DNA from 4 places in the Bacillus sp. 1A genome. Region 3 is predicted to be linked to each of the others. Evidence: riboswitches for the same ligand, from Rfam matches in the RefSeq annotation. Region 3 holds a riboswitch; each other region holds the start of a gene.
The links. A riboswitch is a leader RNA that binds a small molecule or an ion and turns the genes downstream of it on or off. The one in region 3 is predicted to bind S-adenosylmethionine.

Region 1 (3,185 bases), 3.3 Mb from region 3:
TTATGAAATCATTGGTTGAGGGCGATATGCTTGCGATTATCTTCTTCTCTGTACTATTTGGTTTAGGAGTTGCGGCGATTGGTGAAAGAGGAAGACCGGTTCTTCAATTTTTCCAAGGTGTAGCAGATGCGATGTTTTACGTGACTAACCAAGTTATGAAATTTGCACCGTTTGGTGTATTCGCATTAATTGGTGTAACAGTTTCGACGTTTGGTTTATCTTCATTAATTCCATTAGGGAAATTAGTCATAGTTGTATATGGTGCGATGATTTTCTTCGTTGTAGTCATACTAGGACTTACAGCGAAAATATTTGGAATTAACATTTTCCAATTCTTTAAAATTTTAAAAGACGAACTGATCTTAGCATACTCTACAGCAAGTTCAGAAACAGTTTTACCGAAAATCATGGAGAAAATGGAGAAGTTCGGTTGTCCGAAGGCAATTACATCTTTCGTTATTCCGACAGGTTATTCATTTAACTTAGATGGATCAACTTTATATCAAGCAATTGCAGCTATTTTCTTAGCGCAAATGTACGGTATTGATTTATCCATTACACAACAAATTACATTATTACTAGTATTAATGGTTACATCAAAAGGTATTGCGGGTGTACCGGGCGTATCATTCGTTGTATTATTAGCGACACTTGGTACAGTAGGTATTCCAGCTGAAGGTTTAGCCTTTATCGCTGGTATTGACCGTATTTTAGATATGGCTCGTACAGCAGTTAACGTTGTAGGTAACTCTTTAGCAGCTGTAGTTATGTCTAAGTGGGAAGGTCAGTATGACGCTGAAAAAGGACAAGCCTACTTGAAAGAAATTTCTAATAAGCAAGCAGCTTAATTATAATTTGAACAAGCTCTCACATAATATGTGGGGGCTTTTCTATATAGAAGGGAAGCGGACGTAATGAAACGTAAATATGGTGACGGTTCTTCGTGGAAGCGACTAATAGAGAAGGATTATACGGTTAAGCAAGTAGAAGAAGGAATGCTAGGAATATTAGAAATAAAAAAGGTAAGAGAACCTAGTTGTAAAGAATATGATGGTAAACAACTTTGTATTGCAGGGAATCAATATACGTGGATTCAATATTTCATAGACGGGAAAAACTTTGCGATTACAGCTATGTTAGATGATCAGAAAAAATTAGTGCAATATTATATCGATGTGGCGAAAGAATATAAAATTGACGACCGTGGTTTACCGTATTTTGATGATTTATATTTAGATGTAGTGTTATTACCGAACGGTAAAATGTATATATTGGATGAAGATGAGCTAGAGGATGCTTATAAAAGTGGCGATGTTACAAAAGAAGAGTATAAGTTAGCTTGGTACACTACGAAATGGATAATAGATGCAATGAAAAATAGCGAATTTTATTGGATTTCAATATTGGAAGAAGAAATCAAAAAGTTAAAATGATTGTTGTATTCAAATTTTTGTATAATTACCAAAAAAATCTATACAAAAAATAATTGACTTTTGTTTTGTAAGCGAGTAAAGTTAGGGAAGAAATTATTATTAAAAAATAAATATGAAACCTTCTTATAAAGAGAGGCGGAGGGACTGGCCCTACGATGCCTCGGCAGCGGACTCGATTTCAGAGTGCTGTGCCAAATCCAGCAAGCATGTGCTTGAAAGATGAGAAGAGCGTTCCTTATAGATGTATAAGACCTCTTCTCATTGGAAGAGGTCTTTTGTTATTCATTAGAAAAAGGTTGAAACTAGGGAGAGATGGTACTTTGAAAGAAACGAGAGGAAATGGTTTGGCTTTATTACCACTTGGGATATTTTTGGCGCTATTTATTGGTTCTGGAATTATTACAGGTGATTTCTATAAATTGCCGATACTTGTAGCAATTTCAATTGCTGTAGGAGTCGCTTTAGCAATGAATCGTAAAGAAAGTTTTAATGTAAAAGTAGAACGATTCGCTAAAGGTGCAGGGAACCCGGATATTATGATTATGGTTTTAATTTTTGTACTGGCAGGAGCGTTTTCTGAAACGGCAAAAGGGATGGGCGGCGTTGATTCTACAGTTAACTTAGCGTTATCCATTTTACCGCAAGGATTTATCGTAGCTGGAATTTTTGTTATAGGGGCATTTATTTCATTAGCAATGGGAACTTCAATGGGAACAATTGCTGCATTAGCACCAATTGCTGTAGGTATTAGTGGGCAAACTGATATCTCCATTGCACTTACGATGGCTACCGTTGTTGGCGGAGCGATGTTTGGTGATAATTTATCATTTATTTCAGATACAACAATCGCAGCTGTACGCTCACAAGGAACAGAAATGAAAGATAAGTTTAAAACGAACTTTTTAATTGTATTACCAGCGGCTATTATTACAATTGTACTATTAGTAATCATTACTTTAGGGAGCGATACGCAGATTAAAGCGCATAGCTTTGACTGGATAAAGATTTTACCGTATGCAGGAGTACTTATTACAGCATTGCTTGGCTGGAATGTACTTATTGTGTTAACTGGTGGAACTGTACTATCCGGCGTTATAGGTCTTTTAGATGGAAGTTACACGTTAGAGAGTTTCTTTAAAAGTGTAACGACTGGAATGGGCGGTATGATGGAGTTAGTATTACTTGCTATTTTAATTGGTGGTATGGTCGAACTGATTCAATATAATGGTGGTATTCAATATTTAATGAATATTTTAACTCGTAACATTCGTTCGAAAAAAGGAGCAGAGTTCGGTATCGCTGGTTTAGTAGGTATGACGAATATGTGTACAGCGAATAATACGATTTCTATTATTTTTACAGGTCCACTTGCGAAAAACATTGCAGATCAATATGAAATTGATCCTCGTAAATCAGCGAGTGTATTAGATCTTTTCTCATGTTGTGTGCAAGGGTTAATTCCATACGGTGCGCAAATGTTAACGGCAGCAGGATTTGCGGCGTTATCTCCGATTGAATTGTTACCATATGCGTTTTATCCGATCTTAGTTGGAGTATGTGGAATTATTTCTATATTAATTGGTTTCCCGAGGTTTTCTAAAGTAGCGGGAAAGAAAGAGTATCATAAAACAGCATAATTTAAAATGAAGTTTATGAATAGTAACCAAAGCCGTATAGAGAATGTTCTCTGTACGGCTTTTTATGTGCGATAAAAGAGTGAATCATCCTATCCCTACCGCATATTTTTACAAA
Region 2 (3,185 bases), 3.3 Mb from region 3:
TCAAAGCGTTTTGTAAGAATAATGGCTCCCCCGACATAAACGTTCGGTCGTTCATATAATTTTTTCACTCCTGGATGAGCCTCATCCGTCGTTTTATACACAAGTAACGCTTCTTTTTCCTTATCAGGCACAAAAATATCTTCTATTTGAATGACACCATATACATTTTCAGCATTAACAAGTTTTACTTCCTCTCCAGCTTTCAGACTCTCTGCTACTTCTTCTGTTACTGGTAATGTAATCGGTATACTCCATACGCTCCCGTTTGCTAAGCGAAGCGTTTCTACGACCGAATCATAATCTTTCTTTCCTAAAAAACCAGTAAGTGGGCTATATCCCCCTGTCGCTAATAGCTCTAAATCACTTAACGAAATGTTGTCTAGTTCAATTTCTTTTTCGATTTGTGATAAGTCGTAAGTCTCGTCTATACGATTTATTAATTCGTTTCTTGTACTCATTTTCTATTTCCTCTCTTAGCTTTATTTTCAAATTCATCTTATTGGTAATGAAGACCACATTCTGTTTTCACTTTCCCAGACCACCTACCATCTCTCGAATCGCCACCCTCACCTACAGGTAACGTACACTTCTCACACCCAATGCTTGGATATCCAACATCATGTAGCGGGTTATACGGCAAGCTATGTTTGTATACATACCGCCACACTTCTTTCCACGTCCAATGAATGAGTGGACAAACTTTAATAGATTGAAAGCGATGATCTTGATTTATAAACTTTGTATGCTTACGCGTTTCTGATTGTTCCCTCCTTAAACCCGATATCCACGCTTTTTCCGCTGCTAATGATTTTTCTAACGGTAAAATTTTTCTAATTTTACAACAAAGGTTCGGATTACTTTCCCATAATTTCTCACCATGCAACTTCGCTTGTTCATCAAGCGTAAGTTCCGGCTGTTTTTCTATAATATTTAATGAAGGAAATCGTTTCCGCACTTTTTGAATTAATTCATACGTTTCTTGAAAATGAACATTCGTATCTAAAAATACAACTTTAGCAGATGGATTTACTTGGTTTATAAGATGCAGCAATACCATCCCTTCCACTCCGAAGCTACATGCGTATACAATTTCACTTTTATATTCTTTATAAGCCCAACTTAATACTGATAGCGCGCCTTTCGTTTCATCTTCTTCTGAAAATGAAACATTATTTTCTTCCCACGTTTCATACGTCAACATGTTCTTTCCCCCTGTAAAAGCAAAAAGGCGGTTTTAACCTAATATAATAGGTTAAAACCGCCTCTAGTTTTTCTAGTCAGCGCTTTTTACTTTAAACGTACCTTTTCACTTTTCTCTAATTGAATGACTTTCCCATCTTGCACAACAATTGTAATTGAACCATATTTCATATCAGCAAGCATCGCTTGAATTTTCTCAGATACTTCCTCAAAATGTTCCCGTACACTCACGCGAACAGCCCCCCTTTTTATTCATAAAAAAAATCTTTCCCATTTCGAAAAGACTGTTCGGTAATATATTTTACCTTATCTTTCAAAATGGATTCCATTTTGCTGGATTTAGCACCTTGCTTTCTATAAGCAGGTTGCCGAGCTTCGTCGGGCCAGTTCCCTCAGCTTCTCTTGATAAGCTTTGTATTTGTATTTTATCACAATTCTGATTTTTTTCAATCCTAGTTTTCCGATATATTTTAATTATTTTATTTTATAAAAAAGGAATTGCCCATCCGAACAACTCCTTTTTCCTCATTTAAACAAGTTCTTTAATACGTATGCGATCGTTCCCAATAATATTTTCATATGTTTCACGCTCTACAACAATTTGTGATGTGCCGCCCTTCGCGAAGACGACAGCTGGTCTACGAATCCGATTATAATTATTCGCCATCGAGTACCCGTATGCCCCTGTACAAGAAATTGCTAGTAAATCGGCTGAAGCAACTTTCGGTAGAGTGATATCCCAAATTAACATATCTCCACTCTCACAGCACTTCCCAGCAATCGAAACAAGTTCCTCATTCTCATCATTCCCTCGATTCGCTAACATCGCTTCATAACGAGCGTTATATAAAGCAGGTCTTAAATTATCAGTCATCCCACCATCCACTGATACATATTTCCGAATACCAGGAATGTCTTTCACAGATCCGACTGTATAAATTGTCGTTCCAGCATCCCCTACAATACTACGGCCTGGTTCAACCCATATTTCTGGCAAGGGATAATTACATACCGTAAATTGTTCCCTCACCGCACTTGTTACAGCTCGCACATATGTCTCAAGAGTTAATGGTGTATCTGACTCTGTGTAGCGTATTCCGAATCCTCCGCCTACATTTAGCACTTTTACTACATAGTTTGTTCGCTCTCTCACTTGTTCTAAAAATTGACGAAGAACTTCAATCGCTCGCACAAAGCCGGCCGTTTCAAATATTTGTGATCCGATATGTGAATGAATCCCTAACACGTTATAATTTGATTTTTGTAAAGCAATCTCAATCACTTGCATCGCTTGACCATTTGACACGCCAAATCCAAATTTCGAATCATCTTGGCCTGTTGTAATATATTCATGTGTGTGCGCCTCTACTCCGGGCGTTACACGAATTAATATGTTCACAAATTTCCCATGTTGCACTGCTAAATCATGCAAAATTTCTAATTCCAAGAAATTATCTACGACAAAACAACCAATATTTGCCTGAAGAGCCATCACAATTTCTTCTTCTGTTTTATTATTTCCGTGAAAATGAATGCGTGATGCCGGAAATCCTGCTTGCAGCGCAGTATATAATTCTCCTCCAGAAACAACATCTAATGACATATTCTCTTCACGAGCCACTCGGCACATCTCCATGCACAAGAACGCCTTGCTTGCATATGCTACTTGATAAGAGAAACCACTTTCTTTAAACGCACGATGAAACGCGCGGCACTTTCCTCGAATTGACTCTTCATCGTATACATAAAGTGGTGTTCCGTATTGTTTTGCTAGCTGCGTCGTATCGCACCCTCCAATTTCTAAGTGTCCTTGCCCATTGATTCGGCTTGTGCCGTGTAAATACATTTGAATTCCTCCCTTATTTCCTCTAAAACTCATAACCCCAATCTTCTATTCATTGCAGCACGCTTTTAGATAGACAAAAAACGCGCGGAACAATGTTCACACGCGTTTCTTATTAGGAAAAATATATATTGAAAAAATA
Region 3 (3,185 bases):
GCATCGAAAATTTGTGGTTCTTTCTCGTGAGAAAGGTTTACACATTTTGCGTAGCAACCGCCTTCAATATTGAATACACCGTTATCAGACCAACCATGCTCATCATCACCGATTAATTTACGGTGTGGATCAGCAGATAATGTTGTTTTACCTGTTCCAGATAAACCGAAGAATAGTGCTACGTCGCCTTCTTCACCTACGTTTGCAGAGCAATGCATAGAAAGAATATCTTGTTCAGGTAGTAAGAAGTTCATAATAGAGAAGATTGATTTTTTCATTTCTCCAGCGTATTCTGTACCACCAATTAGTACGATACGTTTTTCGAATGAAACCATAATGAATGCTTCAGAGTTTGTACCGTCAACAGCTGGATCAGCTTTGAAATTCGGTGCAGAAACAATTGTGAACTCTGATTCATGAGTTGTTAATTCTTCTTCAGTTGGACGAATGAATAATTGATGTACAAATAAATTGTGCCATGCATATTCGTTAATAACTTGAATTGGTAGGCGGTAATTGCGGTCAGCACCTGCAAATCCATTGAAGACGAATAACTCTTCTTTTTCTTTTAAGTATTCTAAAACTTTAGTATATAATTTATTAAAATGTTCTTCAGAGATCGGCTGATTCACTGCTCCCCAAGCAATTTTGTCAGCAACCGATGCTTCTTTCACAATAAATTTATCTTTAGGAGAACGTCCTGTATATTTTCCTGTTGAAGCAGAAACGGCACCAGTAGAAGTTAATTTCCCTTCATTTCGCATTAATACTTTTTCCACTAATTGCGGAACACTTAGTTGAATCTGTGCATTGCTTCCGTTCAATAATTCGTGTAAACCAATTTGGACATTCACAGTACTCATATTTATATACCATCCTTTTCATTTAATGAAATATTTCTCGTAATCCCCAACAAGAGTATAACACAATTATATAAATAATGTATACTATTTATTTCTTTTTGTTTGTGTGAATGTATTATTTCCTTATTAATATTTCATTCCAGGCGTATTGAGAAAAACTTTCAGGAAAATGTGAATATTAATTGACAAATGAATATCATTTCTTTAGTATAGGTTGGGACGGATACTCTCTTATCCCGAGCTGGCGGAGGGACAGGCCCGATGAAGCCCAGCAACCTCATTTGTAGTGGTAAATACAGGTGAATAGGTGCTAAAACCTGTGCGAGGCTAACGGTCTCGAACGATAAGAGCAAAGGGCAAAAAGCAGTATGCAAGTAGCAAATTAAACCTTTCCTCTATGTAAAGTAGGAAAGGTTTTTCTGTATGCTTGTGTGGGAGAATAAATGTATGTCGCAGTTTGTGGCAAATTAAGGATGAGTTCCGTACAATATATACAATTACTGTAGGGAGGTTTACCACATGACAAAAAAACGTCATCTGTTCACATCTGAGTCTGTAACTGAAGGACATCCAGATAAAATTTGTGACCAAATTTCTGATTCAATTTTAGATGCGATCTTATCAAAGGACGCAAATGCACGTGTAGCTTGTGAAACAACTGTAACAACTGGTTTAGTATTGGTAGCGGGGGAAATTACGACTTCTACTTACGTAGATATTCCAAAAATCGTTCGTGAAACAATTCAAGGCATTGGTTACACACGCGCAAAATACGGATTCGATGCAGAAACTTGTGCAGTTTTAACATCTATCGATGAGCAATCTGCTGACATCGCTATGGGTGTTGACCAAGCGCTAGAAGCACGCGAAGGTCTAATGACTGACGCTGAGATTGAGGCAATTGGTGCGGGAGACCAAGGTTTAATGTTTGGCTTCGCATGTAATGAAACACAAGAATTAATGCCACTTCCAATCTCGCTTGCTCACAAATTAGCTCGCCGTTTAACTGAAGTACGTAAAGATGACACATTATCATACTTACGTCCGGATGGAAAAACGCAAGTTACAGTTGAGTATGATGAAAATGGTAAACCTGTACGTGTAGATACAATCGTAATTTCTACACAGCATCATCCAGATGTTACATGGGAAGAAATCGATCGCGATTTAAAAGAGCATGTAATTAAAGCTGTAGTTCCAGCAGAATTAATGGATGGAGAAACGAAATTCTTCATTAACCCAACTGGCCGCTTCGTAATTGGTGGACCACAAGGTGATGCTGGTTTAACAGGACGTAAAATCATCGTTGATACTTACGGTGGATACGCTCGCCACGGTGGCGGTGCATTCTCTGGTAAAGATGCAACGAAAGTTGACCGTTCTGCAGCATATGCAGCTCGTTATGTTGCGAAAAACATCGTAGCAGCTGGTCTTGCTGACAAAGCAGAAGTACAACTTGCATACGCAATTGGTGTAGCACAACCAGTATCAATTTCAGTTGATACATTCGGGACTGGTAAAGTATCTGAAGACGTACTAGTAGAACTAGTTCGTAACAACTTCGATCTTCGCCCAGCTGGTATTATTAAAATGCTAGACTTACGTCGCCCAATTTATAAACAAACAGCAGCTTACGGCCACTTCGGACGTACTGATGTAGACCTAACATGGGAACGTACAGACAAGGCTGCAGCTTTAAAAGAGCAAGCTGGTCTATAATATATGAAAAAAAGCTTTGCGCGGTGAGCGCAAAGCTTTTTTTATTTTGTTTTACTTCTAATTTGAATGCATGAGCTACAATACACTTCGCCGTCTAGCTCAATATACTTTTTCATATTAGTCATACCACTTGCTGGAAAGGGCATATGAATCCATGCTTTTTCATACGTTTGTATTTCCTTTTCACATGATTTACAAAGGATTGGTTTCTTCTGGAACATATGTAATCAACCTTTCATTTGACGTGCTTTACCCGCGCAAAAGGCACTGCTGAGTAAAAATAGTGTTGCGAATATAATACTTACTAATGTAGCGTATGGGATTGCGCTTTTTAAGGAAAAGCCGACAGTGATTGAAGCGACAAATAAGAGGATAAATGTTGTTGTTAATTTTTTATAAAGTTCCATAATATGTAGACCTCCTTATTTAGAGATAGAACGTTTAAAAATAAAATCTATTATATAGGCAAGTGTGAGAGGAATTAATGTGCTAGTCAAATAGTAACGAATACCACCATCAGGCAAAAGTACATGCAATTTTAAAAAGTTAATATCGAATTCGTAAGCGATACATTGAAAAAGGGATAATATAATTAGGAATGGT
Region 4 (3,185 bases), 650 kb from region 3:
TCCGACTAGCGCTGCTTCTAAATCTGCAATAATATCAGAAACATCTTCTATACCAACCGATAAACGAATTAAATCTGATGTAACGCCAGCTAGACGCTGATCTTCAGCACTTAATTGTCTATGCGTTGTGCTAGCAGGATGTATAACACAAGTTCGTGCATCCGCTACATGCGTTACGAGAGTTGCTAGTTTTACATTTGCGATAAATTCTTTCGCTGCTTCTAATCCGCCCTTAATGCCGAATGTTAAAACACCACTAGCACCTTTTTTCAAATACGTTTGTGCTAACGAGTAATTTTCATTACTATCTAATCCCGGATAATTCACCCATTCAATACGTTCATGGTTAGCAAGCCACTTAGCAACTGCGAGAGCATTTTCACTATGACGCTCCATTCTTAAATGCAGCGTTTCTAAGCCGATATTGCTAATATACGCATTGAATGGGCTCATACAGTTTCCGTAGTCTCTTAATAATTGAACACGCGCCTTCACAATATAAGCTGCTGCACCAAAATTTTGAACGTAACTTACGCCGTGATAACTTGGATCCGGTTCAACAAGTTCAGGATATTTCCCATTTGTCCAATCGAAGTTCCCTCCGTCAATGACAATACCGCCTAAAGAGCTTGCATGACCATCAATATATTTCGTCGTAGAATGAACGATAATATTTGCTCCGTGCTCAAATGCTTGGCATAAATAAGGAGTTGCTAATGTATTATCCACGATAAAAGGTACTTCTAACTCTTTCGCTGCATCTGAAAATTCTTTGAAATTTAAAACGTTCATCGCTGGATTTCCTAACGACTCTGCATAAACAAGTTTCGTCTTATCATTAGCAAGGGCCACAATTTCATCAGCACTTAAATTCGGATTAAAGAACGTAACGTCAATACCAAGCTTACGCAAACTCACTCCAAATAAATTAAACGTTCCGCCATAAACTGTGGAAGAACAAAGCAAGTGGTCTCCGCTACTACAAATATTTAAAACAGCAAGCATAATGGCAGCCTGCCCAGAAGCCGTTGCAACAGCTCCTACACCACCCTCTAAATCCGCTAACTTTTGCTCAAATGCAGCTAAAGTAGGGTTTCCAATACGCGTATATATATATCCTTCTGCCTCTAAATTAAATAGCGCTGCTAAATCATCTGAAGTATCGTATTTATACGTTGTACTTTGATAAAGTGGTAAAACACGCGGTTCACCATTCTTTGGTGTATAGCCACCTTGCACACAAATTGTTCCTTTTCCCCATGATTCTCCCATCTCTCATTCTCCTTTCTTTTATACAAAATAAAAAAACTGCTCCTTTCCTGAAAACAAGAAAGGAGCAGTTTGAAAACACGCTCTAAAGGCTCTTTCTTATCTTTCAGGATTATTACCTGCAGGATTTGGCACAATTCCGTTATACGGCTGTTGCCAAGGTTTCATCGGGCCTGTCCCTCCACCTTTTCTTGATAAGACTATGCAATTACCGTTGATTTTATAGCAATAATTTCCTAATGTCAATCAGTTTTTCTGAATGTTCTAAATTAAACGTAAAGAATTTGACATGCATAACAAAAGAAATATATTCCATATTCATTTAAAAAAGACCTTTTAAAACCCACGATTACTATATAAAATTAAGTAAGTAGTTTAACTGTATACATTTCAAACTCTCACGAGACCTCAATATATTGAATAAGCCAACCTCTCAAAAAGATACTATACATATTCATTTCATTTCACAGTAGCATATTTAATCCTTTTGACATTAAAACTTACATAACGGAGGTATAACATGACAAACACAAAGGACATGCACTATATACTCATCCTATACGGCATTCTTTTAGGCTCTATAGTAGGAGCTACAGTCTGGCTATTTTTAGTTACAATAAATATCGGCATTCACTTTATTTGGGGATACTTACCTACTATTTTCTCTTCTCCCCCGTATTACACTATTTGTGTAACAACTATCGGTGGTATTCTCGTTGGTTTAACCCAAAAATACTTCGGCACATATCCACGTCTTATGCCGGAAGTGATGAGTGAATATAAAAAAACAGGTAGAATTGAATACCTTTTTGTACATAAAGCTACTTTAACTGCGATTATCGTTTTAATATTTGGAGCTAGCTTAGGTCCCGAAGCAGCACTTGTTGGAATTATCGGTGGACTTTGTACATGGGTAGGGGATCGCTTTACATTCGCCTTAAAAGGAATGAATGAACTAACAGAGGTTGGAATTGGTGCTACTTTAAGTGTAATTTTTAACGCGCCATTATTCGGTTATTTAGCGCCAAATGAAAATGAGGGTGAGCAAATTAACGAATTTTCTAAAGGAAAAAAAGCAATTGTATATTTAGCTACCACTTTCGCTGGCTTTTCTGTTTATTTATTACTTAGTAAATTCGATAATCGCGGATCCTTTATCGTTGATTTTGGGGAAGGTTCCCTTTCTCTTAATGAATGGATCGCCTTTCTACCACTTGCTAGTATTGGTGCTATAGTTGGTTTCTTTTATTTCAAATTTGAATTCACATTAGAGAAATTAATCCATCCCTTCAGGGAATACAAACTATCACTTAGTATTATCGGTGGTATTTTATTAGGAATTACAGGAACTGTTCTCCCGTACACATTATTCTCAGGAGAACACCAATTAAAAGATTTAGTCGTTGAATGGAGTCATTTATCCTTCTGGGTATTACTTCTTTCAGGTGTTTTAAAATTATGTATTACTGCCGTTTGTTTAAATACAGGTTGGCGCGGTGGACATATTTTCCCAATTATATTTGCTGGATCTAGTATCGGATATGCTATAGCTTCCATTATCCCGATAGATCCAATCGCTTCGGTAGCCATCGTCACGACAGCAATTTCAAGCTATGCATTAAGAAAACCAATTGCTATAACATTACTATTACTCATGTTTTTCCCGCTCAATTTACTATTACCGATGCTTGGAGCGGCAGCGATTGGTAATGCATTTCCACTTCCTAAAAACAACGAAGCTACAAACGAATAAAAATAGGCAGTAGGGACAAAAGTTCCACTGCCTATTTTTATTACACACGTTGCTTCAATAACGCATATAACTCTTCAAAATTTTGCACTTCATATGTTGGCACAATCTCGCTATTATTTGATTTCTTTTCTGGATTAAACCAACAAGTATCAATTCCCGCTAC

Region 1: it holds a riboswitch for S-adenosylmethionine, as region 3 does, so the genes downstream of both, ACUN0F_RS26365 (Na+/H+ antiporter NhaC family protein) here and metK (methionine adenosyltransferase) in region 3, are expected to answer to the same signal.
Region 2: it holds a riboswitch for S-adenosylmethionine, as region 3 does, so the genes downstream of both, ACUN0F_RS26435 (YezD family protein) here and metK (methionine adenosyltransferase) in region 3, are expected to answer to the same signal.
Region 4: it holds a riboswitch for S-adenosylmethionine, as region 3 does, so the genes downstream of both, ACUN0F_RS05895 (bifunctional O-acetylhomoserine aminocarboxypropyltransferase/cysteine synthase) here and metK (methionine adenosyltransferase) in region 3, are expected to answer to the same signal.

The regions. Positions count from the first base shown of each region.
Region 1 covers NZ_JBQYLZ010000001.1:5,160,023-5,163,207, reverse strand. The annotation lists gene gltP (glutamate/aspartate:proton symporter GltP) at 1-848, shown strand, start outside; gene ACUN0F_RS26370 (DUF402 domain-containing protein) at 915-1,433, shown strand; SAM riboswitch class I at 1,554-1,659, shown strand; gene ACUN0F_RS26365 (Na+/H+ antiporter NhaC family protein) at 1,754-3,070, shown strand.
Region 2 covers NZ_JBQYLZ010000001.1:5,172,960-5,176,144, forward strand. The annotation lists gene sat (sulfate adenylyltransferase) at 1-458, opposite strand, end outside; gene ACUN0F_RS26430 (phosphoadenylyl-sulfate reductase) at 497-1,201, opposite strand; gene ACUN0F_RS26435 (YezD family protein) at 1,288-1,431, opposite strand; SAM riboswitch class I at 1,504-1,612, opposite strand; gene lysA (diaminopimelate decarboxylase) at 1,730-3,046, opposite strand.
Region 3 covers NZ_JBQYLZ010000001.1:1,823,266-1,826,450, forward strand. The annotation lists gene pckA (phosphoenolpyruvate carboxykinase (ATP)) at 1-863, opposite strand, end outside; SAM riboswitch class I at 1,092-1,213, shown strand; gene metK (methionine adenosyltransferase) at 1,383-2,582, shown strand; gene ACUN0F_RS09120 (hypothetical protein) at 2,624-2,803, opposite strand; gene ACUN0F_RS09125 (hypothetical protein) at 2,810-2,989, opposite strand.
Region 4 covers NZ_JBQYLZ010000001.1:1,171,185-1,174,369, reverse strand. The annotation lists gene ACUN0F_RS05895 (bifunctional O-acetylhomoserine aminocarboxypropyltransferase/cysteine synthase) at 1-1,272, opposite strand, end outside; SAM riboswitch class I at 1,366-1,470, opposite strand; gene ACUN0F_RS05890 (chloride channel protein) at 1,790-3,022, shown strand; gene ACUN0F_RS05885 (YjjG family noncanonical pyrimidine nucleotidase) at 3,063-3,185, opposite strand, start outside.